Regions from separate parts of the Pseudomonas sp. No.21 genome, predicted to be linked through region 1. Evidence: predicted binding sites of a transcription regulator. Region 1 holds the regulator's gene; each other region holds the start of a gene.
What was found. The regulator FliA, encoded in region 1, starts transcription of late flagellar genes. The targets are predictions, from matches to a motif close to CTAAAGTTTNNNNNNNNNNNGCCGNTAA.
Positions count from the first base shown of each region.

Region 1 (7,338 bases):
TTTCCAGGGGCAACCTGGGGGTGCCGCTGCTGGTGCTGATCATGCTCGGCATGATGACGTTGCCGGTGCCGCCGTTCCTCCTGGACGTGTTCTTCACCTTCAACATCGCCCTCTCCATCGTGGTCCTGCTGGTCAGCGTCTATGCCCTGCGCCCGCTGGACTTCGCGGTCTTCCCCACCATCCTGCTGGTCTCGACCCTGCTGCGCCTGGCACTGAACGTGGCCTCCAGCCGCGTGGTGCTGCTCCACGGCCAGGACGGCCACGACGCCGCGGGCAAGGTGATCCAGGCCTTCGGTGAAGTGGTCATCGGCGGCAACTACGTGGTCGGTGCGGTGATCTTCGCCATCTTGATGATCATCAACTTCGTGGTGGTCACCAAGGGTGCCGGGCGTATCTCCGAGGTGAGTGCACGTTTCACCCTGGACGCCATGCCCGGCAAGCAGATGGCGATCGACGCCGATCTCAACGCCGGCATCATCGACCAGGTCGAGGCCAAGAAGCGCCGCGCCGAAGTCTCCCAGGAAGCCGACTTCTACGGCTCCATGGACGGTGCCAGCAAATTCGTCCGCGGCGACGCCATCGCCGGCCTGCTGATCCTGTTCATCAACCTGATCGGCGGCATGGCCATCGGCATCATCCAGCACGGCCTGACCTTCGGCGACGCCGGGCGCATCTACTCCCTGCTGACCATCGGTGACGGCCTGGTGGCGCAGATCCCCTCGCTGCTGCTGTCCACCGCCGCTGCGATCATGGTGACCCGCGTCTCCAGCTCCGAGGACATGGGCCAGCAGGTCAACCGCCAGATGTTCGCCTCGCCCAAGGCCCTGGCCGTCTCCGCCGCCATCCTCATCGCCATGGGCCTGGTCCCGGGCATGCCCCACGTGTCCTTCCTCGGCCTCGGCCTGATCGCCGCCGGCGGTGCCTGGTGGATCTGGCGCAAGGGGCAGAAGGAGAAGGAAGTGGCCGTCCAGGAAGCGCAGCGCCAGCAGGAACTGCTGCCGGCCCAGCGTGCTCCGGAGACCAAGGAGCTGGGCTGGGACGACGTCACCCCGGTGGACATGGTCGGCCTGGAGGTCGGCTACCGCCTGATCCCCCTGGTGGACCGCAACCAGGGTGGCCAGTTGCTCACCCGGATCAAGGGCGTGCGCAAGAAGCTGTCCCAGGAAATGGGCTTCCTCATGCCCTCGGTGCACATCCGCGACAACCTCGACCTGCTGCCCAACGCCTATCGCCTGACCCTGATGGGCGTCAGCGTGGCCGAGGCGGAGGTCTACCCGGACCGCGAGCTGGCGATCAACCCCGGACAGGTCTTCGGCACCCTCAATGGCATCGCCGCCAAGGATCCGGCGTTCGGCCTGGAGGCCGTTTGGATCGATGGCAGCCAGCGCGACCAGGCGCAATCCCTCGGCTACACGGTGGTGGACGCCAGCACCGTGGTCGCCACCCACCTCAACCAGATCCTGCACAAGCACGCCCACGAGCTGCTGGGGCACGAAGAAGTGCAGCAGCTCATGCAATTGCTGGCCAAGAGCTCGCCCAAGCTGGCCGAGGAGCTGGTGCCGGGCCTGGTGTCGCTGTCGACCCTGCTCAAGGTGCTGCAGGCGCTGCTGCAGGAGCAGGTACCGGTGCGCGACATCCGCACCATCGCCGAGGCCATCGCCAACGTGGCCCCGAAGAGTCAAGATCCCGCCGCTATGGTGGCGGCGGTTCGCGTGGCGCTCGCCCGTGCAATCGTGCAAAGCATTGTGGGACTAGAGCCGGAGCTGCCTGTGATCACCCTGGAGCCCAGGTTGGAACAGATATTGCTCAGTAGCATGCAGAAGGCCGGACAAGGCTCCGAGGATGGCATCCTCCTGGAGCCTGGCATGGCCGAGAAGCTGCAACGTTCCCTGGTGGAGGCGGCGCAGCGCCAGGAGATGCTCGGCAAGCAGGCCATCCTGCTGGTGGCCGGGCCGATCCGGGCGATGCTGTCGCGCTTCGCAAGGCTCGCCGTGCCAACCATGCACGTACTGGCCTACCAGGAAATACCGGACAACAAGCAGGTCACCATAGTCGCGACTGTGGGGCAGAACTAACCGAGGTCACAGGCCATGCAGGTCAAACGCTTCTTCGCTGCGGATATGCGCCAGGCCATGAAACTGGTGCGGGACGAACTGGGCGCGGATGCCTCCATCATCGGCACCCGTCGGGTCGCAGGTGGCGTGGAGATCACCGCCGCGCTCGACTATCCCATGCCGGCTCCCGCGCCGAGCAAGCCCAACCCGGCCCTCGAAGCCGAGCTGCGCCGCACCCAGGCCCGCATCGCCGAGGCCCACGCGGAGCTGAGCAACCGCGGTGGCCAGGCCGACGCCGGCAAGAACCGCCAGCTGATCGCCGACCGCTCGGAGCTGTCCCCGGAAAGCCTCGCCGCCGCCATGCGTTCGTCGCGCCTGGAGCGCCCGTCCGCCGCGCCGGTGGCCCCGTCTCCCGCCGCCGCTCCGGCCAGGCCCGCCGCACCGGCGGCCGCCGACCAGCGCAGCCTGGACGCCATGCGTTTCGAGCTCAATGGCCTGCGTGAGCTGATCGAAGTACAACTCGGCTCCATCGCCTGGGGCCAGATGCAGAGCCGCCGTCCGCAGCAGGCCGGCCTCTGGCGTCGCCTGCAGCGCATGGGCCTGTCCGCCGAACTGTCGCGGGCGCTGATGGAGCGCGTTGCCTCGGTCAAGGACCCGCGCCAGGCCTGGCGCATGGTCCTGGCCCACCTGGCCCACGCCATCCGCACCCCGCAGCAGGAGCCGCTGGAGGAGGGCGGGGTGATCGCCCTGGTCGGCCCCGCCGGCATGGGCAAGACCACCACCCTGGCCAAGCTGGCTGCGCGCTACGTGCTCAAGTACGGCGCCCAGCAGATCGCCCTGGTGAGCATGGACAGCTATCGCATCGGCGCCCAGGAGCAGCTCAAGACCCTCGGCCGCATCCTCAACGTCTCCGTGACCCACGTCGATCCGGGCCAGTCCCTGACCCAGGCCCTGGCGCCCCTGGCGCGCAAGCGCGTGGTGCTGATCGATACGGCAGGCCTGCCGGCAGCCGATCCTGCGCTTAAAATGCAGTTGGAAACGTTGGCCAGCAAAGGGGTCAAAGCCAGGAATTATCTGGTGCTGGCTGCAACCAGCCAGAGCCAAGTGCTAAAGGCGGCCTACCATAGTTACAAGCGCTGCGGTCTTTCCGGCTGCATCCTGACCAAGCTCGACGAAGCGGCGAGCCTGGGAGAGGTTTTAGGACTGGCTATCGGCCAGCATCTCCCGGTAGCCTATCTCGCCGATGGGCCCAGGATTCCGGACGACCTGCAGGTGCCCCGCAGCCACCAACTGGTGAGCCGTGCGGTCAGCCTGCAGACCCCGGAAGACCCCAGCGAAGAAGCCATGGCCGACCTCTTCGCCGGCCTGTACCAGAATCCGGCCCGCCGAGTCGGTTAGAACCCCAGCCACTCCGGATGAGTGGCACGAGCCCGCCAAGTGGCCCAGTCGACGTGAGACAAGGTGTAATAAATGGGTAGTTTGCATCCCGTACAGGTGATTGCTGTGACCGGCGGCAAGGGTGGCGTCGGCAAGACCAATGTGTCGGTGAACCTCTCGCTGGCCCTCGCCGACCTCGGTCGCCGGGTCATGCTGCTGGACGCCGACCTCGGCCTGGCCAACGTCGACGTGCTGCTCGGCCTCACCGCCAAGCGCACCCTCGCCGACGTGATCGCCGGCGAGTGCGACCTGCGCGACGTGCTGCTGCAGGGGCCGGGGGGTGTACGCATCGTGCCGGCCGCTTCCGGCACCCAGAGCATGGTGCAGCTTTCGCCCATGCAGCACGCCGGCCTGATCCAGGCCTTCAGCGAGATCAGCGACAACCTCGATGTGCTGGTGATCGACACCGCTGCCGGTATCGGCGATGCGGTGGTCAGCTTCGTGCGTGCGGCGCAGGAAGTGATAGTGGTCGTCTGCGACGAACCCACTTCCATCACCGACGCCTATGCTTTGATCAAGCTCCTCAACCGCGACTACGGCATGAGCCGTTTCCGCGTATTGGCCAACATGGCACACAGTCCACAGGAGGGTCGCAACCTCTTTGCTAAGCTGACAAAAGTGACTGATCGCTTCCTGGATGTGGCCTTGCAATACGTCGGTGCGGTGCCCTATGACGAGTCCGTACGCAAGGCCGTGCAGAAGCAGCGCGCGGTTTACGAAGCCTTCCCGCGCTCGAAGTGCGCCCTGGCGTTCAAGGCGATAGCCCAGAAGGTGGATAGCTGGCCCCTGCCGGCGAACCCACGCGGTCATCTGGAGTTCTTCGTCGAGCGCCTGGTGCAGCAACCGATCGCGGATTCGGCCATATGACACCCGCTAGTGGACTTCGTATGTACAACAAGGCACAGGCTAGGGATTCCCAGCACCAGCTGATCGAGCGCTACGCGCCGCTGGTCAAACGTATCGCCTACCACCTGCTGGGCCGCCTGCCGGCCAACGTGCAGGTGGAGGACCTGATGCAGGCCGGCATGATCGGCCTGCTCGAAGCCTCGAAGAAATACGATTCCAGCAAGGGCGCCAGTTTCGAGACCTACGCCGGCATCCGCATCCGCGGTGCCATGCTCGACGAAGTGAGGAAAGGGGACTGGGCACCACGTTCGGTCCACCGCAACACCCGGATGGTGAGCGATGCCATCCGGAAAATTGAGGCGAGAACCGGGCGAGACGCTAAAGATCAGGAAGTTGCGGCCGAACTTGGATTGAGTCTCGAAGATTACTACGGCATCCTGAGCGACACTTTGGGCAGTCGCCTGTTCAGCTTCGACGACCTGTTGCAGGACGGTGAGCATGGCGCGACGCACGAAGATACCGGAGTCACCCATCTCGAACCTTCGAATGATCTGGAAGACGAACGCTTCCAGGCGGCGCTGGCTGACGCCATCGCCAATCTGCCGGAACGAGAGCGCCTGGTACTGGCGCTGTATTACGACGAAGAGCTGAATTTGAAGGAAATCGGCGAAGTGCTGGGGGTCAGTGAATCGCGTGTGAGCCAGTTGCACAGCCAATGTGCTGCGCGTTTGCGGTCGCGGCTGGGCGAGTGGCGAGCACACTGATCGGCACGCCGGTTTTTCGATTGATCGACGCCCCCGTTATTCGGGGGCGTTTAGGACTGTACGGAGGTCGATTTGGACAAGAACATGAAAATCCTCATCGTGGACGATTTCTCGACGATGAGACGCATCATCAAGAACCTCCTGCGTGACTTGGGTTTCACCAATACCGCAGAGGCCGATGATGGCACCACCGCTCTACCCATGCTGCACAGTGGCAATTTCGATTTCCTGGTCACCGACTGGAACATGCCCGGCATGACCGGGATCGATCTGTTGCGCGCCGTGCGTGCCGACGAGCGCCTCAAGCACCTGCCGGTGCTGATGGTGACGGCCGAGGCCAAGCGTGACCAGATCATCGAAGCGGCCCAGGCCGGTGTGAATGGCTATGTGGTCAAGCCTTTCACCGCCCAGGTGCTCAAAGAGAAGATCGAGAAGATCTTCGAACGGGTCAACGGCTGATGCCAGTCGCGAGGACGCCATGGACCAGAAAGATTCCCAATCGGGAGACCTAGAGTCGACCCTGAAAAACCATGCGCGCGAGCTGGTCGAGACCCTTGAAAAAGGCAATTTCGGCGATGCCGTGCAACTCATCCATGAACTCAACAAGGTCCGTGACCGTGGGCTTTACCAGGAAGTCGGCAAGCTGACGCGCGAGCTGCACACCGCGATCGTCAACTTCCAGATCGACCCGCATCTGCCCCACGCCACCGAGGTCTCGCAGATCGCCGATGCCACCGATCGTCTCTCCTACGTGGTGAAGATGACGGAGAAGGCTGCCAACCGGACCATGGACCTGGTGGAGGAGAGCGCGCCGCTGCTCAACGGGTTGGGCGACGAAGCCCAGAGCCTGGGTGAGGAGTGGGGCCGCTTCATGCGTCGGGAAATTGGCGCGGATGCCTTCCGCGACCTGGCCAAGCGTATCGAGACCTTCCTTGCTCGCAGTCAACGCGACACCGAGCAGCTTTCGTCCAGAATGAACGACATCCTTCTCGCTCAGGACTACCAGGACCTGACGGGGCAGGTGATCAAGCGCGTTACCCAGTTGGTCACCGAAGTCGAGAGCAATCTGGTGAAACTGGTACTGATGGCCAGCGACGTCGATCGTTTCGCCGGCATCCAGCACGACCGTGCGGAGCTCGTGGCTGAAAAAGAAAAACAAAAAGAGCCTTCCAGGGGTGAAGGTCCGCAGATCAATGCCGATAAGCGTGATGATGTCGTGTCCGGTCAGGTCGATGTCGATGATCTGTTATCCAGCCTTGGATTCTAGGGAGCAACCGAATGAGCTTCGACGCCGATGAAGAAATCCTCCAGGACTTCCTGGTTGAGGCCGGCGAAATATTGGAGCAATTGTCCGAACAGCTGGTCGAGCTCGAGAGCCGTCCGGACGATATGGATCTGCTCAATGCCATTTTCCGCGGCTTCCACACGGTCAAGGGCGGTGCCGGTTTCCTCCAGCTGAATGCGCTGGTGGAGTGCTGCCACATCGCCGAGAACGTGTTCGACATCTTGCGCAAGGGTGAACGCCGCGTGACGGCGGAGCTCATGGACGTGGTCCTGCAGGCGCTGGACACCGTCAACGAGATGTTCAGCCAGGTGCGTGAGCGTGCCGAGCCGACGCCGGCCACCCCCGAACTGCTCGCCGCCCTGGCGCGGCTGGCCGAGCCGGGTGGCGACGACGAGGAATCGCCCGCTGCCGAGCCGGAGTACGAGCCCGAGCCTGAACCTGTCGCCGAGGCCGCTCCCGCTGTATCCGGCGACATCACCGACAGCGAGTTCGAGCAACTGCTGAACGTGCTCGACGCGCCAGCTGCCGAAAGCCCCGTATCGCCTGCCGCCGCCGCTGCCGGCAGCGACGAGATCAGCGACGACGAATTCGAAGCCTTGCTCGACCAGTTGCATGGCAAGGGCAAGTTCGTTGCCGAGCCGACGGAAGCCGCCGCGCCGGCGAAACCGGCCGCACCTGCGCCTGCCGCACCGGTTGCCGGTGGGGGCGACGAGATCAGCGACGACGAGTTCGAAGCGCTGCTCGACCAGTTGCACGGCAAGGGCAAGTTCGCTGCGACGGAAGCCGCTGCACCGGCTGCCGCCGCGCCCGCCCCGCAGGCGGCTGCACCCGGTGCCGGTGCCGGCGACAACATCACCGACGACGAATTCGAAGCGCTGCTCGATCAACTGCACGGCAAGGGCAAGTTCGTTGCCGAAGCTGCCGAGGTCGCGCCTGCCAAACCCGCTGCACC
Region 1 is NZ_BAAJNO010000014.1:100,924-108,261, forward strand. Features, by position in the region: gene flhA (flagellar biosynthesis protein FlhA) at 1-2,075, shown strand, start outside; gene flhF (flagellar biosynthesis protein FlhF) at 2,091-3,452, shown strand; gene fleN (flagellar synthesis regulator FleN) at 3,525-4,358, shown strand; gene fliA (RNA polymerase sigma factor FliA) at 4,355-5,101, shown strand; gene ACYJSS_RS25770 (chemotaxis response regulator CheY) at 5,186-5,560, shown strand; gene ACYJSS_RS25775 (protein phosphatase CheZ) at 5,580-6,368, shown strand; gene ACYJSS_RS25780 (chemotaxis protein CheA) at 6,380-7,338, shown strand, end outside.

Region 2 (7,338 bases), on a different contig from region 1:
CGGTGCTGTCGCCACCTTGTCGCGGAACTTCCAGGAAAACCTGCTGCGCCCCTTCCTCGGCCGCGAAGGCCTGCGCATCACGCTGGAGTCGGGCAGCGTGGACGAGCTGCTGGAGCGCCTGGCCCTGCACAAGCTGGATGTGGTGCTGACCAACAAGGCGGTCAGTGCCGATAGCCAGCGCACCTGGCAGTGCCGCCTGCTCGATCGCCAGGCCGTGTGCCTGATCGGCCCGCCGCGCGGGGATGTCCACCCCTTCGACCTGCGCCGCGACCTGCAGCAGGCCCGCCTGATCGTGCCCGGCCGCAGCAGCGATGTGCGCAGCCAGTTCGAGGTCTACTGCAACAGCCACGGCGTGCAGCCGGACATCTGCGCGGAGGTCGACGACATGGCCATGCTGCGCCTGCTGGCGCGGGATTCCGGCGACATTGCGTTGCTGCCTGCCGTGGTGGTGCAGGACGAACTGCGCAGCGGCGCACTGGAGCTGTACGCCGAAGTCCCCGACATCGCCGAACGCTTCTACGCCGTCACCCTGCAGCGCCAGTTCAACCTCAATATCCTCGACGAGATGTTCGGCGAGCCGAGGGCACGCGACGTGAAATGAGGGCGCGGGCGGCGCGCACGGGCAGGGGCGGGGTGGGGCGCATCTGGCCGGAGGCGGGCCGTTGCCGCGCGGGGGCCAGGGTCCCAGGCCTAGTTCTGAACCGTCTCCCGTAGCTGGCCGACCGCGCTCACCACCCGCTGCGCCTCTGCGCGGATCTCCAGCATGACCTCTCCGGCCTCTCCTGCCAGGGCGACACCCTTCCTCACTTTTTCCTGGCTGCCCTGCATGCTCGTCACGACGCTCTGGGTCAGGTTCTGGTTCAGCTGCACCACCTCGTTGATTTCCAGGGTCGCCTGGCTGGTCCGCGACGCCAGGTTGCGAACCTCATCCGCCACCACCGCGAAACCTCGGCCGAGTTCACCGGCTCTCGCCGCCTCGATCGCGGCATTGAGGGCGAGCAGGTTGGTCTGGTCGGCGATGCCCCTGATGACCTGGACGATGCTGCCGATGCGTTCCGACTGGGTGCTGAGTGCGCTGATCTGCTCGGAGACCTGGTCCAGTTCCTCGGATATCCCGCGAACCACCTGCATGGTCTCATCCACCGTCGCAGCCCCCCTTACCGAGCCCTCGTCCGTTTCCTGGGCGATCTCATAGGCCAGTTGCGCTGCGGCCGACTCGGCGTTCCGGCGCTCGACCTGCGCGGTGATGTCGCTGGCGAACTTGACGATTCCATAGAGTTTGCCGGCCGCATCATAAAGCGGGTTATAGGTGGCTCTGAGCCATACGACGCGGCCATTTTTGGCCACGCGCTTGAAGACTTCGTGGATGTATTCGCCCTGATTCAAGCGTTGCCAGAAACGGCGATAGCCGTCGCTGTTGACCTCGGCAGGCTCGCAAAACATGCGGTGGTGCTTGCCACGGATTTCTTCTGCCCGATACCCCATGGTGGCCAGGAAGTTTTCGTTTGCTTCCAGCACTTCCCCGTTCAGGTTGAACTCGATCACGGCCATCGAGCGGTCGAGGGCGGTGAGCATGCTGATCTGCTTGTTCTCCGCCTGGATCTGCCGGGTGATGTCGGCTGCGACCTTGATGACGCTCACCACCTGGCCCTCGCCGTTGTGGACGGGCATGTAGGTGGCTTCGAGCCAGATCTCGCGGCCGTCCTTGGTCAGCCGCATGAAACGGTCGCTGAAGCTCTCGCCTTTCGCGAGTCGGCTCCAGAACTGGCGGTACTCCGGGCTGTTCACCAGGCTCGCAGGGCAAAACAGCCGGTGGTGCTGGCCTACCACTTCTTCGAGGCGATAACCCACGACGTTCAGGAACGCCTGGTTCGCGTCCAGGATCTCGCCGGCCGGTGTGAAGTCGATCATCGCCATGCTGCTGCGTATCGCCGCCAGTTTCTGGTCGATGTTCTGGAAGCGATTCTTGTAGGCCTGCAATTCAGCGCGAAGGTGTGAACCGAACATGGTGACCTCGATGCAACGGTTGAGGGGCGAAGGACTATTCTTCGCAGGATATCGTCCGAGGGCCATCAAGGGTGAGGCCCGTGATGAAAATCGCGCCGTGGAGGCAGCCCGGGCAGTCGGGGGCCGATGAGTGCCGGGGGAACCTGTGAGTGGCTGCAGGGGGCCCAGAAGCGACCCGTCGTTTCACCTCGTCCAGGTTGGCCATGGTCCGCTGCTGGTTCGCGTCCGGTGTTGGATGGCCCGCCCTGGCTGGCCGCCTGCATCCACTCTTTGCGGTGCCTCTGCGCGGATCTCGGGCTTTTTTTGGGCTCGATGAAGTCCCGTGCCCCTCGCTGACACTTATCTGGTGAAGTCGCGCCATAGCCAAAAATAATTGGCTCTGAGCGGCTTGTTTGATGGCTAATTGATATTGCTCATTGCAGTCTTTGGAGTGCCCCTCATGGCTGATAGCGCGACGAACGACCGCATAAAAGTCGAAGTCGCACAGCTGACTATCGGCATGTATGTGGCGGAGCTGGATCGCCCCTGGACGGATACCAATTTTCTATTTCAAGGGTTTCGAATCCGTCAGCAACAGGAAATCCGCTTGTTGCAGGAGGTTTGCGATTACGTCTGGGTCGACGCCCGGCGTTCGCTGGGTGTGCATGGCCAGCTCGCGGAGAACCTTGCAGCTCCCCTCTCGCCCACCATCGGCAAGGTCGACTTTTCCCAGGAACTGGAGCGCGCCTCGCCCGTTTGGGATGCGGCGCGCGAGGAGTCGTTACGTATCCTCAATGCAGTGAAACTGGGGGCGGAGCTGGATGTCGTCGCAGTCAAGGCTGTGATCAAGGAATGCGTAGAAAGTATTCTGCGAAATCCTGCAGCGATGCTGTGGCTGGCGCGTATCAAGAACAGCGACGATTACACGGCCGAGCATTCGCTGAGAGTTTCCATCCTGTCGATCGCATTGGGGCGTGAACTTGGTATGCCGGCCTACCAGCTCGAGCAGATCGGTGTTTGCGGCATGCTCCATGACGTGGGCAAGTTGAAGGTGCCGAACGAAATACTCAACAAGCCTGGGGCGCTGACCGCCGAAGAGCTGCGGATCATGCAGAGCCATGCGTCCGAAGGACGGAAGCTCCTGATGAGCAATCAGCAGATCACCCCTGCGACCGTCGATGTCGCCTACTCGCACCATGAGCGGATGGACGGAAAAGGCTACCCGCGTGGACTGGATGCCGCCAGGATTCCCTACTTCGCCAAGATCGTCGCGGTGGCCGACAGCTACGACGCCATCAACAGTGATCGTGTCTACAGCAAGGGCAAATCCAGCCTGGAAACACTGCGCATCCTGCTCGAGGCGGCCAACAGCCATTTCGATGAAGCGATTGTCGGGTGTTTCATACGCATGGTCGGCATCTACCCCCCCGGGGAGATTGCCGAGCTAAGCACCGGGGAGGTTGGCATCATCATCGGCTGCGCCGCAGGCAACAAGCTCAAGCCAAGGGTTCTGATCGTCCGCAACGCTGAGAAAGAGCCCTGCAAGGAAAGAATACTGGACCTCGCCGATGTCGCGGTCGGCAGGGCCTGTCGAGTGCGGGAAGTGCATAGCAGCGGGGCCTTCGGCATCGATATCGGGGCGTATCGACGCAAGGGGCTACTGGTTCCGGGGAATCTCTGAGGCCCTGAGCTGCCACAGGGGCGGGTCATGGAGCGTGCCCCAGGTCTTGGGGCCGCAGCCATTGAGTCACCCATGCGGAGCACCAGCAACCCTCACGAGCACCCCGAGGACAGGGGGGCGCCTCCTGGGCGCCGGCTGCGCTAGACGCGGCCGAATCGTTGCCGGTATTGCGCCGGGGTCAAGCCAGTCAGCTCCTTGAACATTCGTCGAAGATTCGAATCGCTGCTGAAGCCGAGTTCGCCACTGAGGGTCTTGAGTGGGGCAGAGGTCAGTGTCAGGCGCTCGCTTACCTGGCTCAACTTGATGCGGCGGGCGTAGCTGGCCACTGCGCTGCCTGTTTCATCCCTGACCTTGCGTGCCAGGGTCCGCTCGCTCATTCCCAACTCATGCGCCAGGGCCTGGACGGTGATCCGTTCGGCAGGCATCTCCTGCACCAGGGCATGCAGCCTGCGCAGCAGCTGGCTGGGTTGTTCGATGAGGCTCAAGGCCTTGAAGGCATCGTGAGATCGGGTTGGACGCGGCAGCACCATCAGCCGATTGAGGTCCTCGAAGGCCGTTGCATTGACATGTCGCTCGATCAGCGCCTGGGCCAGGGGCAAGTAGCCGTTGACGCCACTGGCGGTACCCGTGCGTTCGGTGAAGACGCAGTTCTGCTCGTACTGCCACCGCACCCTGGGGTAGCGCTGCAGCAACGCATCCGCCAGCCACCAAGTCGCCGTGGCGGGTTGCCCGTCCAGGCGTCCACTGGCGGCCGCCAGGCAGACTCCGGTGCAGTAGCTCCATACACGGCACCGCTTGCCAAGTCTCGCCAGGCCAGCCAGCAGCGAGGCGTTGCCCTCCAGGCTGGACTCGACCTGCTGTGGCGACTCCGCCCAGAAACCCGGAATCAGGACCGCGTCCAGTGCCAGTTCTGCCACGCCGTAGCTGGCCGTCAACTGCAGGCCGTGGGCGCAATCGATCGGTCCGCTTTGCTCGGCAACCAAGTGCGTTTCGAACAGCGCGTGTCCGGTCCTCCGGTTGGCGGCGTGCAGCATGTCGGCGAAGGCCAGAAGCCCTGCGGGCATACAGCCGGGGAAGAGCAGGAGGCCGATTCGCAACGTGGTCATGGCGGATAATGAATCCTTTATGTCAGGTTCCGCCATTATGGGCGATGCACGAGCCCGGCACCATGAGCCCACACCTGAGGAGGGCTCGTGATGAACATCAGACAGATCCGCAACGCTACGATCATTCTCGAACTGGGCGACCACCGTGTCCTGGTCGATCCCATGCTGGCACCTAAGGGCGCGCTGCCTTCCCTGCGCGTGTTCGCGGGGCGGCAGAGGAACCCGATTGTCGATTTGCCAGAGGGGACTTCGGAGGTTCTGGAATCGGTGACTCATTGCCTGATCACCCATTGCCAGAAGGGCCATTTCGATCACCTGGACAGGGCCGGCTCGCGTTGGTTGAGAGAGCGACAGATCCCGGTCATATGCACACCGCATGATGCGGCCTACCTGGCGAGGCTGGGCTTGAACGTGCAGCCCCTGCCGGATGGCCATGAGGAGCCGAAGCCCTTCCTGGGTGGCGTGATCCGCACGGTGCGCTGCACCCATGGCGAGGGCCTGGTTGGACGGTTGATGGAGCACGGCGTCGGCTATCTGATTGAGCTGCCCGGCGAGCCCAGCCTGTACCTGGCAGGCGATACGATTCTGACCCCCGGCGTGCGTGACTTCGTGCAGCGGCATCAGCCGCAGGTGAGCGTGGTGCCTGCCGGCGGGGCGCGCTTCGACGTGGGGGGCGACATCATCATGGGGCTGGACGATGTACTCGACTTCACGCGGCTAGGCAGGGGGACTGTCATCGCGAACCATCTGGAAGCGATCAACCATTGCCCCGTTACGCGCCGGGAGCTGACGCGTGCGGCGATCGATGCCGGTGTCGCCCATCGGCTGTTGATACCTGTGGATGGCCAGGTCCTGCATCCCGGAGCACCTGGTTAAGTGTCCGGCTCTGGAAGCGGTTCTTGCAGGCCTGCAATTCAGCGCGAAGGTGTGAACCGAACAGGGCGACCTCGATACAACGGTTAAGGGGCGGAGGAGGGTGCTTAGACCGCCAACGGCACCGCCGCAGCCTCGCCATGGTTCTCCCAAAGGCCTTTTCGTATGATGCGCGCACACGAGATCTGGAATGTTTGGCGTGAAATCACCTAGAGGCGTTTCATCGGGGCAGGGTACGCAAGGCAGTGCCAAGTGGGACCTGAGCGAAGCTGTAAACCAGCTTTCATGGGACGATCTTCGGATCATCAAAACCCTCAGCGACTGCGGTAACCGCGCCCTCACTGCCAAGAAGCTCGGGATCAACGTATCCACCGTCTCACGCCGAGTGGCCCAGCTCGAGAAAGCACTGGGGATCGCTCTGTTCGATCACCGCCGCTCGGGTTACATGCTCACCACCGAAGGTGCCGAGTTGCGAGCCCTGGCCGAACGCGTCGAGCTCGATATCGTCAGCGTCGCCCGGCGCATATCACGTGCGGAGCACGGACTGCTGGGCAAGCTGCGGATCACCACCAGCGACTCGTTGCTCCTGTACTTCCTCACCCCGATCATCGCGGACTTCAGGGCGGTCAACGAAGGGATAACGATCGAGGTCCTGGTGGGTAACCAAACGCTGAGCCTTGCCCGGGACGAGTCGGATATCGCGGTTAGAGCGACCAAGAAACCCTCGGAAAGCCTGGTGGGGCGCAAACTCGCGACGATCGCCTGGGCCCCGTACGGCAACCTGAGAAGCGCGCCTGCTCCTGCGCTTTTCACTGAAGGCCAGTCGTGGGTGTCGTATTCCGGTGGCCTTAGCGGCCTGAAAGCCACCAGCTACGTCGATAACCGAGTGGATGCGCACTGCATCTCCTACCGCACCGACTCTGTCGCTGCAGCGAGCGCTGCCATCGCGGCGGGGCTCGGCTTGGGGTTCTTGCCCTGCATGCTGGGCGATATCACCCCGGGGTTGAGGCGCGTCGGCCCCGTGGTGTCCGAACTCAATGATGAACTCTGGCTGCTCACTCACCAGGACATCCGGAAGTCCTGGCGAGTCAAGGCGTTCATGACGTTCTGCGCCGCGGCAGTGGCGAACCAGAAGCCCCTCATCGAGGGGCAACTCGTCCACCCGGCCGATTAGTTCCGGGCCGCTTGCTCGGCTCGCGCACCGATGACGGCCTTGCAGGCGATTTCGATGAGTTGCGGACGCTGCGCCAACCGGGACACGCCAATGATATTGCTCGCGCACTGCGGGCGTTCGGTGCCATAGGCAGCCTTGCGAACACTGCCCACCACGGCGAATGCCGCATCCATGTCCAGCACGTACAGCGTCTCTTCGACCACGTCCTCAAGCGTGGCCCCATAGAGGGCGAGCAACTTGGCGATGTTGTCGTAGGCGGTGCGCATCTGCTCTCCCATCGCGGAGAAATCACGTGGCTTGCCCTTGCTGTCCAGCGGAGCGGGGGCAACCAGGTTGCCGTCTTCATCGTGGTTGAACTGGCCGGATACATAGATCTCGTTCCCCACCTGTCGCGCTTGTGGGTAGCCATATCCCTCTTCCCAGGGAACACCCCAGTACGCGGTTTTCTGGCCATCGGGACGTGAAGCTGCCATTGCATTCTCCTTGCTCGGATCGGACGCCTGGATCGCGTCGGTTCG
Region 2 is NZ_BAAJNO010000009.1:221,705-229,042, reverse strand. Features, by position in the region: gene ACYJSS_RS20260 (LysR family transcriptional regulator) at 1-601, shown strand, start outside; gene ACYJSS_RS20255 (methyl-accepting chemotaxis protein) at 691-2,007, opposite strand; gene ACYJSS_RS20250 (HD-GYP domain-containing protein) at 2,447-3,667, shown strand; gene ACYJSS_RS20245 (GlxA family transcriptional regulator) at 3,808-4,773, opposite strand; gene ACYJSS_RS20240 (MBL fold metallo-hydrolase) at 4,864-5,649, shown strand; gene ACYJSS_RS20235 (LysR family transcriptional regulator) at 5,837-6,820, shown strand; gene ACYJSS_RS20230 (Rid family hydrolase) at 6,817-7,293, opposite strand.
Region 2: the regulator FliA is predicted to act here: its motif matches at 2,056-2,083, upstream of ACYJSS_RS20255 (methyl-accepting chemotaxis protein).

Region 3 (7,338 bases), on a different contig from region 1:
GCGCAGCATGGTATGCAGCAGTCGCATCTCGGTTTCTCCTCATTGGCTTGAAACGACAAGCCCCGGCTCGTGACCGGGGCTTGGAAGGCAGCTTAAAGCCGGAAGCCCGAAGCGGGAAGTCTTCCTGCTCCAAGCTCTCGGCTTACAGCTCAGAACAGCTTGCGACCCTTGCCGGCGGCGATGCGCATGCGCAGGGCGTTGAGCTTGATGAAGCCCGCCGCGTCCGCCTGGTTGTAGGCGCCGCCGTCTTCCTCGAAGGTCGCGATGTTGGCGTCGAACAGCGAGTCGTCGGACTTGCGGCCGACCACGATGACGTTGCCCTTGTAGAGCTTCAGGCGTACCACGCCGTTCACGTTGCTCTGCGAGGCGTCGATCATCTGCTGCAGCATCAGGCGCTCGGGGCTCCACCAGTAGCCGGTGTAGATCAGGCTGGCGTACTTGGGCATCAGCTCGTCTTTCAGGTGGGCCACTTCGCGGTCCAGGGTGATGGACTCGATGGCGCGGTGGGCGCGCAGCATGATGGTGCCGCCGGGGGTCTCGTAGCAGCCACGGGACTTCATGCCGACGTAGCGGTTCTCGACGATGTCGAGGCGGCCGATGCCGTTCTCGCCACCGACGCGGTTCAGCTCGGTCAGCACCTGGGCCGGGGTCATGTCCTTGCCGTCGATGGCGACGATGTCACCGGCGCGGTAGGTGAGCTCGATGTAGGTGGGGGTGTCCGGCGCCGCTTCCGGCGACTTGGTCCACTTCCACATGTCCTCTTCGTGCTCGGTCCAGGTGTCTTCCAGCACGCCGCCCTCATAGGAAATGTGCAGCAGGTTGGCGTCCATGGAGTACGGGGACTTCTTCTTGCCGTGGCGCTCGATCGGGATGGCGTGCTTCTCGGCGTAGTCCATCAGCTTCTCGCGGGACAGCAGGTCCCACTCGCGCCAGGGGGCGATCACCTTCACGCCCGGCTTCAGCGCGTAGGCGCCCAGCTCGAAGCGGACCTGGTCGTTGCCCTTGCCGGTGGCGCCATGGGAGATGGCGTCGGCGCCGGTCTCGTTGGCGATCTCGATCAGGCGCTTGGCGATCAGCGGGCGGGCGATGGAGGTACCCAGCAGGTACTCGCCTTCGTAGATGGTGTTGGCGCGGAACATCGGGAAGACGAAGTCGCGGACGAATTCTTCGCGCAGGTCGTCGATGTAGATTTCCTTGACGCCCATGGCCTGGGCCTTGGCGCGGGCCGGTTCGACCTCTTCGCCCTGACCGAGGTCGGCGGTGAAGGTCACCACTTCGCAGTTATAGGTGTCTTGCAGCCACTTGAGGATTACCGAGGTGTCCAGGCCACCGGAATACGCCAGGACAACCTTCTTCACGTCCGCCATGCCATCAACTCCACGGGGTTGTACGAAAAACCCGTGATTCTACTGACCCTGGCGGCCAAATTACAGTGGCGCGACAGGCAATGACGACCAAGCGACAGATTCTTTCGTCCAATCGACCCGGGCAGGATTCAGGAGGCGGCGCCCTGGGTGGCCTTGTCGGCCTCGGGGATGATCGGCGCGGGCGCCGCTGCAGGGGCTTCGGCAGGGGGCGCCTCGGCCTCGCGGGACAGGCTGAGGGTGACGCGGCGGTTCTTCGCGCGGTTGGCCTCGTTGTTGTTGGGCACCAGCGGATAGCGCTCGCCGTGGAAGCGCATGACCATGTGCGACTCGGGAATGCCGTTGGCCTTGAAGTAGTCGTAGACGGCCAGGGCGCGGCGGCGCGACAGGTCGCGGTTGGTCAGGCGGTTGCCGGCGTTGTCGGAGTGGCCGTCGATTTCGAGGTGATTGACGCTGGGATCGGCCTTCAGGTAGTCGAGGATGATCTCCAGCCGGGCCCGCGCCATCTCGTCCAGCGCCGTGCCGCCGCCGGCAAAGCCGACCTGGGCGTTCTTGATCTGGTCGAAGTTGACCGGCAGCAGCTTGGTCGTGCAGGCGAGGTAGTCGTTGTAGGCCTTGTTGAACTTCACCGGCAACAGGCGCACTTCGATGGCATCCCCACCCTGCAGGGTGCGGTGGCGCACCAGCGGGCTGCGCCCTTCCAGCAGGCCGGCCAGCAGGCGGCCGCCCTGGAGCTGGGAACTGTTGAAGGGGACATCGCCATTGCCGACGCTGACCGCGCCGAGGTTGATATCGCCGCGTCCGGGCTGCCAGGGCGCCGCAGCGGCCAGCAGGGTGGCGGAGCCTGCCCCCAGCCAGCGCTCGCGGGCCTTGATGCGGAACGTCACCTGTTCACCGGCGCGACGTACGAACTCGCCGCTGCCGAAATCGGTGATCGGTTGCGACAGGCGGCATTCGAACTTGTCCCCCTCGACCGTCCACTCGGCCTTCTCCAGGCGCGTCTGGAAGGTAATGGCCATGGCCGGAAGGCTGGCGAACAGGCTGAGCAGGGCGACATAGCGCTGGCGCACGGCGGCGGGCTCCACGGGGAAATTTCTGCACTCCCCTGGGCTATCGGTGGCGTAGGGCAAAACTTGAGTGGATTCGACGCACGTCCTTGTAGGAGAGGGCCAGCCGTGGCGCCCTCCCCCGTCACATCGTGAACAGCCGCCGATGCCCTGAAACACAAGCCCCGCGTGCCCCGAAAAAGCTTTTCCGGTAGCATGCACGACGAGTTTTGCCCGCCTGGAAGCCCCCCATGTCCGACCGTTTGACCTTGCTGCGCCCCGACGACTGGCACATCCATCTGCGCGATGGTGCCGTGCTGTCCCACACAGTCGCCGATGCCGCGCGCACCTTTGGCCGCGCCATCATCATGCCCAACCTGGTGCCACCGGTGCGCAACGCCGAAGAGGCCGACGGCTATCGCCAGCGCATCCTCGCCGCCCGCCCGGCCGGCAGCCGCTTCGAGCCGCTGATGGTGCTCTACCTCACCGATCGCACCAGCCCCGAGGACATCCGTGCGGCCAAGGCTTCCGGCTTCGTCCATGCCGCCAAGCTCTACCCGGCCGGCGCGACCACCAACTCGGATTCGGGCGTGACCCGCATCGACACGATCTTCCCGGCCCTGGAAGCCATGGCCGAAGTCGGCATGCTGCTGCTGGTGCACGGCGAGGTCACCCGCAGCGAAATCGACGTGTTCGACCGCGAGAAGGTCTTCATCGACGAGCATCTGCGTCGCGTGGTCGAACGCTTCCCGACCCTGAAGGTAGTCTTCGAGCACATCACCACCCGCGATGCCGTGCAGTTCGTGGAATCGGCCTCGGCCAACGTCGGTGCCACCATCACCGCACACCACCTGCTGTACAACCGCAACCACATGCTGGTCGGCGGCATTCGCCCGCACTTCTATTGCCTGCCGATCCTCAAGCGCAACGTGCATCAGGAAGCCCTGCTGGACGCGGCCACCGGCGGCAGCGAGCGCTTCTTCCTCGGCACCGACTCGGCCCCCCACGCCAAGCACGCGAAGGAAGCCGCCTGTGGTTGCGCCGGCTGCTACACCGCCTACGCCGCCATCGAGCTCTATGCCGAGGCCTTCGAGCAGCGCAACGCGCTGGACAAGCTGGAGGCCTTCGCCAGCAAGAACGGCCCGGACTTCTACGGCCTGCCGCGTAACACCGACACCATCACCCTGGTCCGTGAAGAATGGACCGCCCCTGCGAGCCTGCCGCTCGGCGAGCAGACCGTGATTCCGCTGCGCGCTGGCGAGACGCTGCGCTGGCGCCTGCTGGAGGACAACGCGTGAGCGAAGACCTGTACGACGAAGAGCTCGACGGCAACCTGCCGCAAGGTCCCCGCCACCCGATGGCCGCCCGCTTCCGTGGCTACCTGCCCGTGGTAGTGGATGTCGAGACCGGCGGTTTCAACGCCGCCACCGACGCCCTGCTGGAGATCGCGGCGACCACCATCGCCATGGACGAACAGGGCTTCCTCTACCCGGATCACACCCACTTCTTCCGCGTCGAGCCCTTCGAGGGCGCCAACATCGAACAGGCGGCGCTGGAGTTCACCGGCATCAAGCTCGACCACCCGCTGCGCATGGCGGTTAGCGAGGAGCACGCGCTGAACGAGATCTTCCGGGGCCTGCGCAAGTCGATCAAGGCCAGCGGCTGCAAGCGCGCCATCCTCGTGGGGCACAACAGCAGCTTCGACCTGGGCTTCCTCAACGCGGCGGTGAACCGGACCGGCATCAAGCGCAACCCCTTCCACCCCTTCTCCAGCTTCGACACCGCGACCCTCGCGGGCCTCGCCTACGGCCAGACCGTACTGGCGAAAGCCTGCCAGGTGGCCGGCATCGAGTTCGATGGCCGCGAAGCCCACTCCGCGCGCTACGACACCGAGAAGACCGCCGAGCTGTTCTGCGGCATCGTCAATCGCTGGAAGGAGATGGGCGGCTGGATGGAAGACGACGACTGACGTCACGCCCCCCAACGCCCTCTATATAAGGAAGCCCGGCGATGCCGGGTTTTCTTCTGCCTGGAATCGACCGCAGCTTGGCGCCAAGCGCTATGACGCTGCGTCCTCTCACTACCGGCCTGGAACCAGCCGCCCCCACGGAAACGCTCTGGGACGGGGCCTGACGAACGGACTTTGACAATCATTCTCATTCTGATTAGTATCGCTTTCCATCAAGCCCACAACCGAGCATTGAGCCCACCCATGTACGTCTGTCTCTGCCAAGGTGTCACTGACGGCCACATTCGTGATGCGATCTATGAAGGCTGCTGCAGCTACCGCGAGGTCCGCGAGACCCTCGGCGTCGGCACCCAATGCGGCAAGTGTGCCTGCCTCGCCAAGCAGGTCGTGCGTGAAACCCTCTCGGACGTACGGAGCAGCCAGGCATCCCTCGCCTACCCTGCGAGTTTCGTGCCTGCGTGAGTTGAAGAAGTTTTGAAGAACCGGACCTGGCGTCCGGTTTTTTTATGCCTGCAATTCAAGCAGTTAGCACCAAGACGCGGAATCTAAACATTCTTATTCACATTCAAATTATCTTACATATCAATAACTTACGTTGACTTTGCCCGGCAACTGGATAAAATTCGACCACTGACACCCATTTGCACGGCAGGACTCCACATGAAAGGCGACAAGAAAGTCATCCAGCATCTCAACAAGATCCTCGGCAACGAACTTGTGGCCATCAACCAGTATTTCCTGCACGCGCGCATGTACGAGGACTGGGGCCTGGAGAAACTCGGCAAGCACGAGTACCACGAGTCCATCGACGAGATGAAGCACGCCGACAAGCTCATCAAGCGCATCCTCTTCCTGGAAGGCATTCCCAACCTGCAGGACCTGGGCAAGCTGATGATCGGCGAGAACACCAAGGAAATGCTCGCCAGCGACCTGAAGCTGGAGCTGAACGCCATTCCGGACCTGAAAGCCGCCATCGCCTACTGCGAGAGCGTCGGTGACTATGGCAGCCGCGAACTGCTGGAAGACATCCTCGAGTCCGAGGAAGAGCATATCGACTGGCTGGAGACCCAACTGGGCCTGATCGAGAAGGTGGGCCTGGAGAACTACCTGCAATCGCAGATGGACGAGTAAAGACTCCGGACATGAAAAAGCCCCGCATCTGCGGGGCTTTTCTTTTGCAGCGAGGAATCAGGCGCTGGCTTTCTTGCTCACCGCGTCCTTGATCAGCTGCTGCAGCTCACCCTTCTCGAACATCTCGGCGAGGATGTCGCTGCCGCCGACCAGTTCACCATTCACCCACAGCTGGGGAAAGGTCGGCCAGTTGGCGTAAGTGGGCAGGTTGGCGCGGATTTCCGGGTTCTGCAGGATGTCGACGTAGGCGAATTTCTCGCCACAGCCCATGACGACCTGAGCGGCGCGTGCCGAGAAGCCGCACTGGGGGGCATTCGGCGAGCCTTTCATGTACAGCAGTACGGTGTTGTTGGCGATCTGCTCTTTGATGGTTTCGATGATATCCATGGCTACCTCGGCTGAACGTTCCGACTCGTCGGTCGGCAGGATGGGCGGCATTGTAACGGAAGTCCGAGCTCAACGCTCGGACTTGCCCCGCGACATTCAGGCCGCCACCACCTCCACCGGCACGCCGTTGAGCGCGGCGTTGCCGGAGACCGCATCCAGATACCGCTCGTCGGTCAGGTCGTTGGCACTGGCCCCCGGCTGCTCGCTGGCGATGCCCATCATCACGCCCGGGCGCGCATGCCCCCAACCGTGAGGCAGGCTGACGACGCCGGCCATCATCTCCTCGCTGGCCGCCACCTCGACCTCGATCATCCCCACGCGCGAGCGCACCTTCACCCGCTGGCCATCGACCAGCCCACGACGCGCCAGGTCGCCCGGGTTCATCAGCAGCTGGTGACGTGGCTTGCCCTTCACCAGGCGGTGGTAGTTGTGCATCCAGGAGTTGTTGCTGCGTACGTGACGGCGGCCGATCAGCACCAGCCCGCCCTCCTCGGGCACGGCCTGCGTGGCGAAGCGGGCCAGGTCGTCGAGGAAGATCGAGGGGGCTGCGAGCACGCGCTTGTCGGCCGTTTTCAGGCGACCCGCCAGGTTGGGCTTGAGCGCGCCAAGGTCCAGCCCATGGGGGAAGTCCCCCAGGCGCTGCACCGAGAGCTTGTGCTCGGAACGCTCGCCATAGGGGCCGAAGCGCAGGCCCATGTCGATCATCTGCCTGGGCTCCAGGGTCGGCTTCAGCTCCACGCCGGTACGCGCCGCGAATGCCTTGGCCAGGCCGACGAAGATCTCCCAGTCATGCAACGCACCCTGGGGCTTGGCCAGCACCGGCTCGTTGAAGCGGGTGACGTTACGCACGGCGAAGAGGTTGAAGGTGGTGTCGTAGTGATCATGTTCCAGCGGCGCGGTGGGCGGCAGGATCAGGTCGGCGTAGCGCGTCGTCTCGTTGATGTAGAGGTCGATGCTGAGCATGAACTCCAGCCCGTCGAGGGCCTGTTCGAGGCGTCGCCCGTTGGGTGTGGACAGCACCGGATTGCCGGCGACCGTCACCAACGCGCGGACCTGCCCCTCGCCCGGGGTCAGCATCTCCTCGGCCAGGGCCGAGACGGGCAGCTCGCCACCGTACTCCGGCAGCCCGGAGACGCGACTCTGCCAGCGGTTGAAATGACCGCCCGAGGTGGTCGCGACCAGGTCCACGGCCGGCTCCGTGCAGAGCACACCGCCGACGCTGTCGACGTTGCCGGTGACCAGGTTGATCAACTGGATCAACCACTGGCAAAGACTACCGAAGGCCTGGGTGGAAACCCCCATGCGCCCGTAGCAGACGGCACTCCCGGCAGCGGCGAAGTCACGCGCCAGCTGGCGGATGGCGGCGGGATCGATGCCGCAACGCGGGCCCATGGCCTCGGCGGTGAACGCGGTGATGGCACGGCGGACCTCGTCCAGCCCG
Region 3 is NZ_BAAJNO010000003.1:11,883-19,220, reverse strand. Features, by position in the region: gene gloA (lactoylglutathione lyase) at 1-27, opposite strand, end outside; gene ACYJSS_RS05715 (argininosuccinate synthase) at 150-1,367, opposite strand; gene ACYJSS_RS05710 (flagellar protein MotY) at 1,496-2,434, opposite strand; gene pyrC (dihydroorotase) at 2,662-3,708, shown strand; gene rnt (ribonuclease T) at 3,705-4,379, shown strand; gene ACYJSS_RS05695 (bacterioferritin-associated ferredoxin) at 4,623-4,841, shown strand; gene bfr (bacterioferritin) at 5,040-5,510, shown strand; gene grxD (Grx4 family monothiol glutaredoxin) at 5,568-5,897, opposite strand; gene ACYJSS_RS05680 (molybdopterin oxidoreductase family protein) at 5,994-7,338, opposite strand, start outside.
Region 3: the regulator FliA is predicted to act here: its motif matches at 2,475-2,502, upstream of ACYJSS_RS05710 (flagellar protein MotY).

Region 4 (7,338 bases), on a different contig from region 1:
CGGCCCAGGGTCTGGGAGGGGGAAAGCGGGGGTTGGCTCATCGGTGGCTCCAGGGTGAGCGATCGGGTCGTCGAGCCTGTGGGACGAACGGGATGGCGATTTATTCCCGGCACCTGGAATAAAGTCGTTTCCCGGGCGTCTTCCTCGCACCCGATCCACGACGAGCCGCGCCACCCATGCACGACATCGATGACGACGAACTACGCGAGCTGTTGCAGCGCCTGCGCCGCTTCGCCCTGTGGCTGACGCGCAACCCCGCCAGCGCCGACGACCTGGTGCAGGCGACCCTGGAGCGGGCGCTGGACGGCCGCGCCGGGCCGCGTACCGATGGCAGCCTGCGTGCCTGGCTGTTCGCGATCCTCTACCGCAAGTTCCTCGACGGCCAGCGGCGTGCACGGCGCTATGCGCGCATCCTCGAGTTCTTCGGCGCGGCGCCGGCCGAAGCCCCCTCCACCGAGGAACTGGTGATGGCGCAATCCACCCTGGAAGCCTTCGCCAGGCTGCCGGCCGAGCAGCGGGCGCTGCTGGTGCTGGTGAGCGTCGAGGGCCTGAGCTACAAGGAGGCCGCCGTGGCCCTGGACGTACCCATCGGCACCGTGATGTCCCGCCTGTCCCGGGCGCGCAAGGCCCTGCGCGAGCTGGCCGAGGGCGAAATCGCCAACCCACCGCTACGGATACTCAAATGAATCGCCTGGAACCCAGTGAGAACGACCTGCACGCCTACCTGGACGGCCAGCTGGACGCAGGCCAGCGGGCCTGGGTGGAAGCCTGGCTGGCGAACGACCCCGAGGCGCGCGCGCGCGTGGAGGCCTGGCGCCGTGATGCCCAGCAGCTGCGGGCCGGCCTTGCCAACCTGGAAGCGCGCCCGGCCAACCCGGCGCTGGACCCGCTGGCCATCCGCCGCTCCTTGCGTGCGCGTCGGCGCCAGCGCCTGGCCACGGCCGCCGCGCTGGTGCTGGCCCTGGGCTTCGGCGGCCTGGGTGGCTGGCAGGCCCGCGACCGCACGTTGCTGGCGGAGAACCCGCCGATGCAGGACGCCCTGGAGGCCCACCGCCTGTTCGCCACCGGGCAGGCCGGCGTGGTCGACGTCGCCGCTCGTGATCCGGGGCAGTTGCAGGCCTGGCTGGACCAGCGCTTCAGCCATGCCTCGCGCATCCCCGACCTCGCGCCCTACGGTTTCCACCCCGTGGGCGGGCGCCTGCTGACCAACGAGCAGGGCGTCGCGGCCATCCTGCTGTTCGAGGATGTGGGCGGGCAGCGCATCAGCCTGTACCTGCGCTCGCCGGGCTCGCTCTATGCCGAGATGCCCGCCGGCAACCGTCGCGATGGCGAGCTCCAGGCGCGCTACTGGTCACGCGATGGCTACAACTACGCCCTGGTCGCGCCCAGCGATGATCCGCGCGGCGAGGTGGTGCAGCGGGCGTTCTCGTTGTAAGCCGGGCACCGCCGGTGGGCGCCGAGCGCAGCGCGGGCGGCTCATGGGGACACCTGCGTGATGGGAGCGCAGTGGTGGCCGGGTGACGCGTCGTACACCCTGCCGGGGCGCAGCGGTTGGAAGCGGGAGCCCCGCGCCGAGTGGCGCGGGGCGGGGCAGTTACATGCCGTTGGCGAAGGCCGGGATGCTCAGGTCGATGGTTTCGCGGACGGGTTTCAGCGCGCTGGCGTACTTGGCCAGGATGTCCAGGTCGTAGTCCATGCGTGCGCGGATGCGCTGGTCGTCTTCACCGGTCACTTCGGCGCCGTTGAGCACCTTCTCCACGCCGCGCACGATCAGGTGCTCGGGCAGGTAGCAGAGGCGGCAGTTCTTGTAGCTGGAGGCGCGCAGCTCGCTGATCGGGTAGCCGCCGCCGATGCCGGAGGACACGCCCACCAGCAGGCCCGGCTTGTGCGCCAGTTCCGCCTTGCTGGCATAGATGAAGAAGTTCTTGATCGCCGGGCAGGCCATGCCGTTCCACTCGGGGGCGATGACGATCACCGCGTCGGCGGCCTTCAGCTGCTGCTGGAATTCGGGCCAGGGACCCGTGTCTTCGGCCGGCCACAGGGGCAGCGGCTGGGCGCCCAAGTCGATGACGCTGGTGTGGGCTTCGCTGGCCAGTTGCAGTTCCACCAGGCGCTGGCGAATGAAGCGGGCGACCTTGCCGGACTGGCTGTTGGCACGGCTGGAGCCGGCGACTATGGCGTAGTTGAGCATCTCGGGTTTCCTTGCTGAGGGATGACGCAGGCTAGCTGGCGGCGAAACGGCGGACAAGCACCGGCGCGTCAGTGGGGCGGGCAAATGGTGTCAGGGCGCGGTGGACGCCTGGCGTGGGCGTCCACTGCTGCGCATCAGGCGCGGAACTGGTCCATCAGCCCCTGCTGGTGGTTGGCCAGGCGGTTGAGCGCCTGGCTGACCTGGGCGGATTCCTGGGCCTGGCCGGAGAGGGATTCGGTGACGTCGCGGATGGCGGCGACGTTGCGGTTGATCTCCTCGGCCACCGCGCTCTGCTCCTCGGCGGCGCTGGCGATCTGCAGGTTCATGTCGGTGATCACCGCCACCGCGTCGCCGATGCGCTGCAGGGCGGCGACCGCGTGTTCGACCTGCTCGACGCTGCCCTGGGCCTGGCGGTGGCTGCTGTGCATGGAGCCGACCACTTCGCGGGTGCCGTTCTGCAGGCCTTCGATCACCTGGCGGATTTCCTCCACCGAGTCCTGGGTGCGCTTGGCGAGGTTGCGTACCTCGTCGGCGACCACGGCGAAGCCGCGCCCGGCCTCACCGGCGCGGGCCGCCTCGATGGCGGCGTTGAGGGCCAGCAGGTTGGTCTGCTCGGCGATGGCGCGGATCACCTCCAGTACCGAGCCGATCTGCTCGCTGCTGCTGGCCAGGCCCTGGACCTCCTCCATGGCGGCGCTCATCTCGCTGGCCAGTTGCTCGATGGCGCTGGTGGTCTTGCCGATCACCCCCAGGCCCTCGCGGGTGGCGTGGTCGGCGCCGCGTGCGGCTTCGGCGGCCTGGGCGGCGCTGCGGGCGACGTCCTGGGCAGTGGCGCTCATCTCGTGGGAGGCGGTGGCGACCTGGTCCACCTCGCGGTACTGCTGCTGCATGCCGGCGCTGGTCTGGCTGGCGATGGCGGCGGACTGGTCGGCCGTGCTGCGGGCGTCCTGCACCGAGCGCTTAACGTCGGCGATGATCGGTTGCAGCTTGTCGAGGAAGCGGTTGAACCAGCCGGCCAGTTCGCCCAGTTCGTCCTGGCGCGCATAGTCCAGGCGGCGGGTGAGGTCGCCTTCGCCGCTGGCGATGTTCTTCAGCATGGCGGCCACCCCGAGGATGGGCCGGGTCACGCCCAGGGCGGTGAGCCACACCAGCAGCAGGCCGATCACGGCGGCGGCGAGGCCGATCAGGGTGGCCACCAGGCTGCTGGAGGCGCTCTGCTCATCGAGTTGCGCCTCGAGCTTCAGGGCCGGGCCCAGCAGGACCTTGTCCGGCACTTCCAGCAGCACGCTCCAGGCGGCGCTGGTGGGGATCGGCTTGAACGGCTGAATGACGCGCAGGACGCCATCGTGGTCGATTTCGGCGGATTTGCCGGCCGTGACCACCGAGGCGATCTCGCTGGCGTCGGTACCGAAGGCCTTGTCCAGCTTGAAGCTGAGCTGCGAGGCGTCGCGGCTGTGGCCGGCGAGCAGCCCGGTGGGGCTGATGATGCTGACCTGGCCCTGGCCGTCGTAAAGGTCCTTGCTGCCATCGATGCTGAGCTGCTGGAGGCTGTCCAGGCTGATGTCCAGGCCCATGACACCGATCACCTTGCCGTTCAGCTCCAGGGGGAAGGCGATGCTGGTCATCAGCACCTTCTTGCCGCCGACGTCGTCGTAGTAGGGCTCCAGCACGCAGGAATCGCGGGTCTTCAGCGGGCAGGTGTACCAGGTGTTGTAGGGCATGCCGCTGGCCATGGGGCTGCTGTCGCCGAGCAGCTCCTCGGTCATGGATTCGGACTCCAGCTTGCCGGGGGTGGCCTGCGACCAGTAGAGCGAGAAGCGCCCCTTGTCGTTGCTGCCCAGCTCGGCCTGGTCGATGAACAGCTCGTCCTTGCCGTCCAGGGCGTTGGGCTCGAACACCAGGTAGAGGCCGAGCAGGTTGGGGTTGGCCTCCAGGCTGGTCTTCACCTGGCGGGTCATGTCCTCGCGCAGGTCGAAGGCGTCGAGGAAGCGCTTCTCGGCCTGGTCCTTGAGGAACAGCACCTGGCGCGAGAAGCCCTTGCCGTACTGGTAGGTGTCCATGAAGTAGCGCTGGATGCGCAGGGCCTGCAGCTCGCCACGGGCCTGCATGCGCTGGCGTGCGCTCTGGTCGAGCATCTGCGAACTCGCGGACTTCACCAGCTCGGCGCTGCGCTTGGACTGGTAGAGCGAGGCACCGACCAGGAGGGTCACGATGGCCAGCAGGCAGAGGCCGGCGAGCAGGGTGATCTTCCACTGAATGGACAGGCGACTGAACGGCATGGGGCTTTCCTTCTATCTCGTCGGACTGCAAGCCGCTATCGGCGCGGCAGGGAAAAACTTGATGCGCCTGCCATGGCGATGCGGCTCCATACGGAATGCATGGGAGCGGCGAATCTGGATGCAAATATTATGCACAGGGCGTCCAGTATTTCGCACGGCGTTTCTTTTGACACCCGCCCGCTCATTCGGCAGAGTACGCGGCTTTTTTTGCGGGACACCGCAAGGCGGGAGAGAAGCGGATGAATGCAGTGATTGTAGCTGTCGCCATCATGCTGGTGCTGAGCCTGTGCCGGGTGCACGTGGTGATGGCCCTGGTGATCGGCGCGCTGGCGGGCGGCCTGCTCGGCGGCCTGGGCGTGCAGGGCACGCTGGATGCCTTCAACAAAGGCCTCGGTGGTGGCGCGACCGTCGCCCTGTCCTACGCGCTGCTGGGGGCTTTCGCCGTGGCCATCGCCCGCTCCGGGCTGGCCCACGCGCTCGCCGACAGCGTCGTCGGGCGGGTCGAGCGTGGCGGGGATGCGGGCGGCGCTGCGCTGAAATGGGGCCTCATCGCCCTGTTGCTGGGCGTGGCCATCTCCTCGCAGAACATCCTGCCGATCCACATCGCCTTCATCCCGCTGCTGGTGCCGCCGCTGCTGTACGTGCTGACGCGCCTGCAGATCGACCGGCGCCTGGTGGCCTGCGTGATCACTTTCGGCCTGGTCACCCCCTACATGTTCCTGCCGGTGGGGTTCGGCAACATCTTCCTCAACGAGATCCTGCTGGCCAACGTGGCGAAAAGTGGCGTCGACGTTACCGGTGTGAACGTCACCGAGGCGATGGTGATACCGGCGCTGGGCATGGTGGCCGGCCTGTTCCTGGCCGTGTTCGTCAGCTACCGCCGCAAGCGCACCTACGACCTGGCGCTGATCGCCCGCGCCGAGCAGGTGGAGGCCAGGTACGACCGACGCAGCCTGGCGGTGGCCGGCCTGGCCATCGTCGTCGCCTTCGTGGTGCAACTGTGGCTGGACTCGATGATCGTCGGTGCGCTGGTGGGCTTCCTGGTGTTCTCGTTGTCGGGCGTGGTGCGCTGGAACGAGGTCGACGACCTGTTCACCCAGGGCATGAAGATGATGGCCATGATCGGCTTCATCATGATCGCCGCCGCCGGTTTCGCCGAAGTGATGCGCGCCACCGGCCAGGTGACCAGCCTGGTGGAGGCCTCCGCCGCGCTGATCGGCAACAGCCAGGCCCTGGGTGCGCTGCTGATGCTGCTGGTGGGCCTGCTGGTGACCATGGGCATCGGCTCTTCCTTCTCCACGGTGCCGATCATCGCGGCGATCTTCGTGCCGCTGGGCATGCAGCTGGGCTTCAGCCCGCTGGCCATCGTGTCCATCGTCGGCACCGCCGGGGCCCTCGGGGACGCCGGTTCGCCCGCCTCGGACTCGACCCTGGGCCCGACGGCCGGCCTCAATGTCGACGGCCAGCACGACCATATCTGGGACACGGTCGTCCCCACTTTCCTGCATTACAACCTGCCGCTACTGGCATTCGGCTGGGCGGCGGCCATGCTTCTCTGACAGCCCCCGTGCCATCCGGCCGAACGTCGGTGTCGGCCGGGTGCTACAGCTATTCACGGGGCTGCCGATAAGCGGTCGATCCCGTTTCGTTTTCCCGGCCTGCCTCCCTTCAAGGAATGGAAATATGCGCCTGACACTCAAATCCAAGGTCCTGCTGCTGGCGCTCGCGCCGGTGATCCTCTTCGCCCTCGTGCTCAGTGGCGCCGCCGCCAAGGTGCTGCTCGACCTGGCGGAAGGCGAGGTGAAGGAAACCCGCGAACGGCTGATCCAGGAGAGCCGCCAGGAGCTGCAGCACTACATGCAGATCGCCCTGGGCTCGGTCCAGACCCTCTATGACGCGTCCCCGGCCAACGATATGGCCACCCGCGACAAGGCCATCGAGATCCTCAAGAAGATCAAGTACGGCAAGGACAGCTACTTCTTCGCCTACGATTCGCAGGTGATCCGCCTGTTCCGCGGCGACAGCCCGGTGGACGTGGGCAAGAGCTTCTCGGGCCGCAAGGACGTCAACGGCGTGCCTGTCAACGACGAGCTGGTCCGGGTCGCCAAGGATGACAGCCACTACGTGTTCTACAGCTCGCCCCTGCCGGGCAACGAGAGCGTGCAGGTGCCCAAGCTCGGCTACACCTACTACCTGCCCAAGTGGGACATGGCGCTCGGCACCGCGGTGAACCTCGATGGCGTGGAGGCCCAGGTGGCGGTGGTGCAGGAGGCGATCGACGCGCGCATCAGCACCATCCTCACCAGCATCGCGGTGATCGCCGCGATCCTGCTGGTGGTGTTCGGCATCATCGGCACCGCGCTGAGCAACGCCTTCCTGCGTCCCCTGCAGCAGATCAAGGCCAACCTGGACGACATCGCCGCCGGTGAAGGCGACCTGACGCGCCGTTTGCCGGCCGACAGCCATGACGAACTGGGCGAACTGGCCGGTTCCTTCAACCGCTTCGTCGAGAAGATCCACGGCCTGGTGCGCCAGATCGTCGACATGACCGGCCAGCTCACCGGCCTGGTGGGGGAGGTGTCGGCCCAGGCCCACCGCTCCGAGCAGGCCATGGAGCGCCAGCGCCACGAGACCGACCAGGTGGCCACGGCGATCAACGAGATGTCCGCCGCCGCCCACGAAGTGGCCAAGAGCGCCCAGGGGGCCGCCGAGGCCGCCCAGCAGACCGACCAGGAAGGCCAGGCGGCGAAGAAGGTGGTGGACGGCAGCATCACCCGCATCCATGCGCTGGTGGGCGATATCCGCGAGAGCGGTGCATCCCTGGACAGCCTGCAGCAGGACGTGCAGTCCATCGTCAGCGTGCTGGGG
Region 4 is NZ_BAAJNO010000001.1:256,003-263,340, forward strand. Features, by position in the region: gene ACYJSS_RS01150 (catalase family peroxidase) at 1-41, opposite strand, end outside; gene ACYJSS_RS01155 (sigma-70 family RNA polymerase sigma factor) at 177-686, shown strand; gene ACYJSS_RS01160 (anti-sigma factor family protein) at 683-1,435, shown strand; gene ACYJSS_RS01165 (NADPH-dependent FMN reductase) at 1,595-2,191, opposite strand; gene ACYJSS_RS01170 (methyl-accepting chemotaxis protein) at 2,326-4,470, opposite strand; gene ACYJSS_RS01175 (Na+/H+ antiporter family protein) at 4,710-6,029, shown strand; gene ACYJSS_RS01180 (methyl-accepting chemotaxis protein) at 6,154-7,338, shown strand, end outside.
Region 4: the regulator FliA is predicted to act here: its motif matches at 4,506-4,533, upstream of ACYJSS_RS01170 (methyl-accepting chemotaxis protein).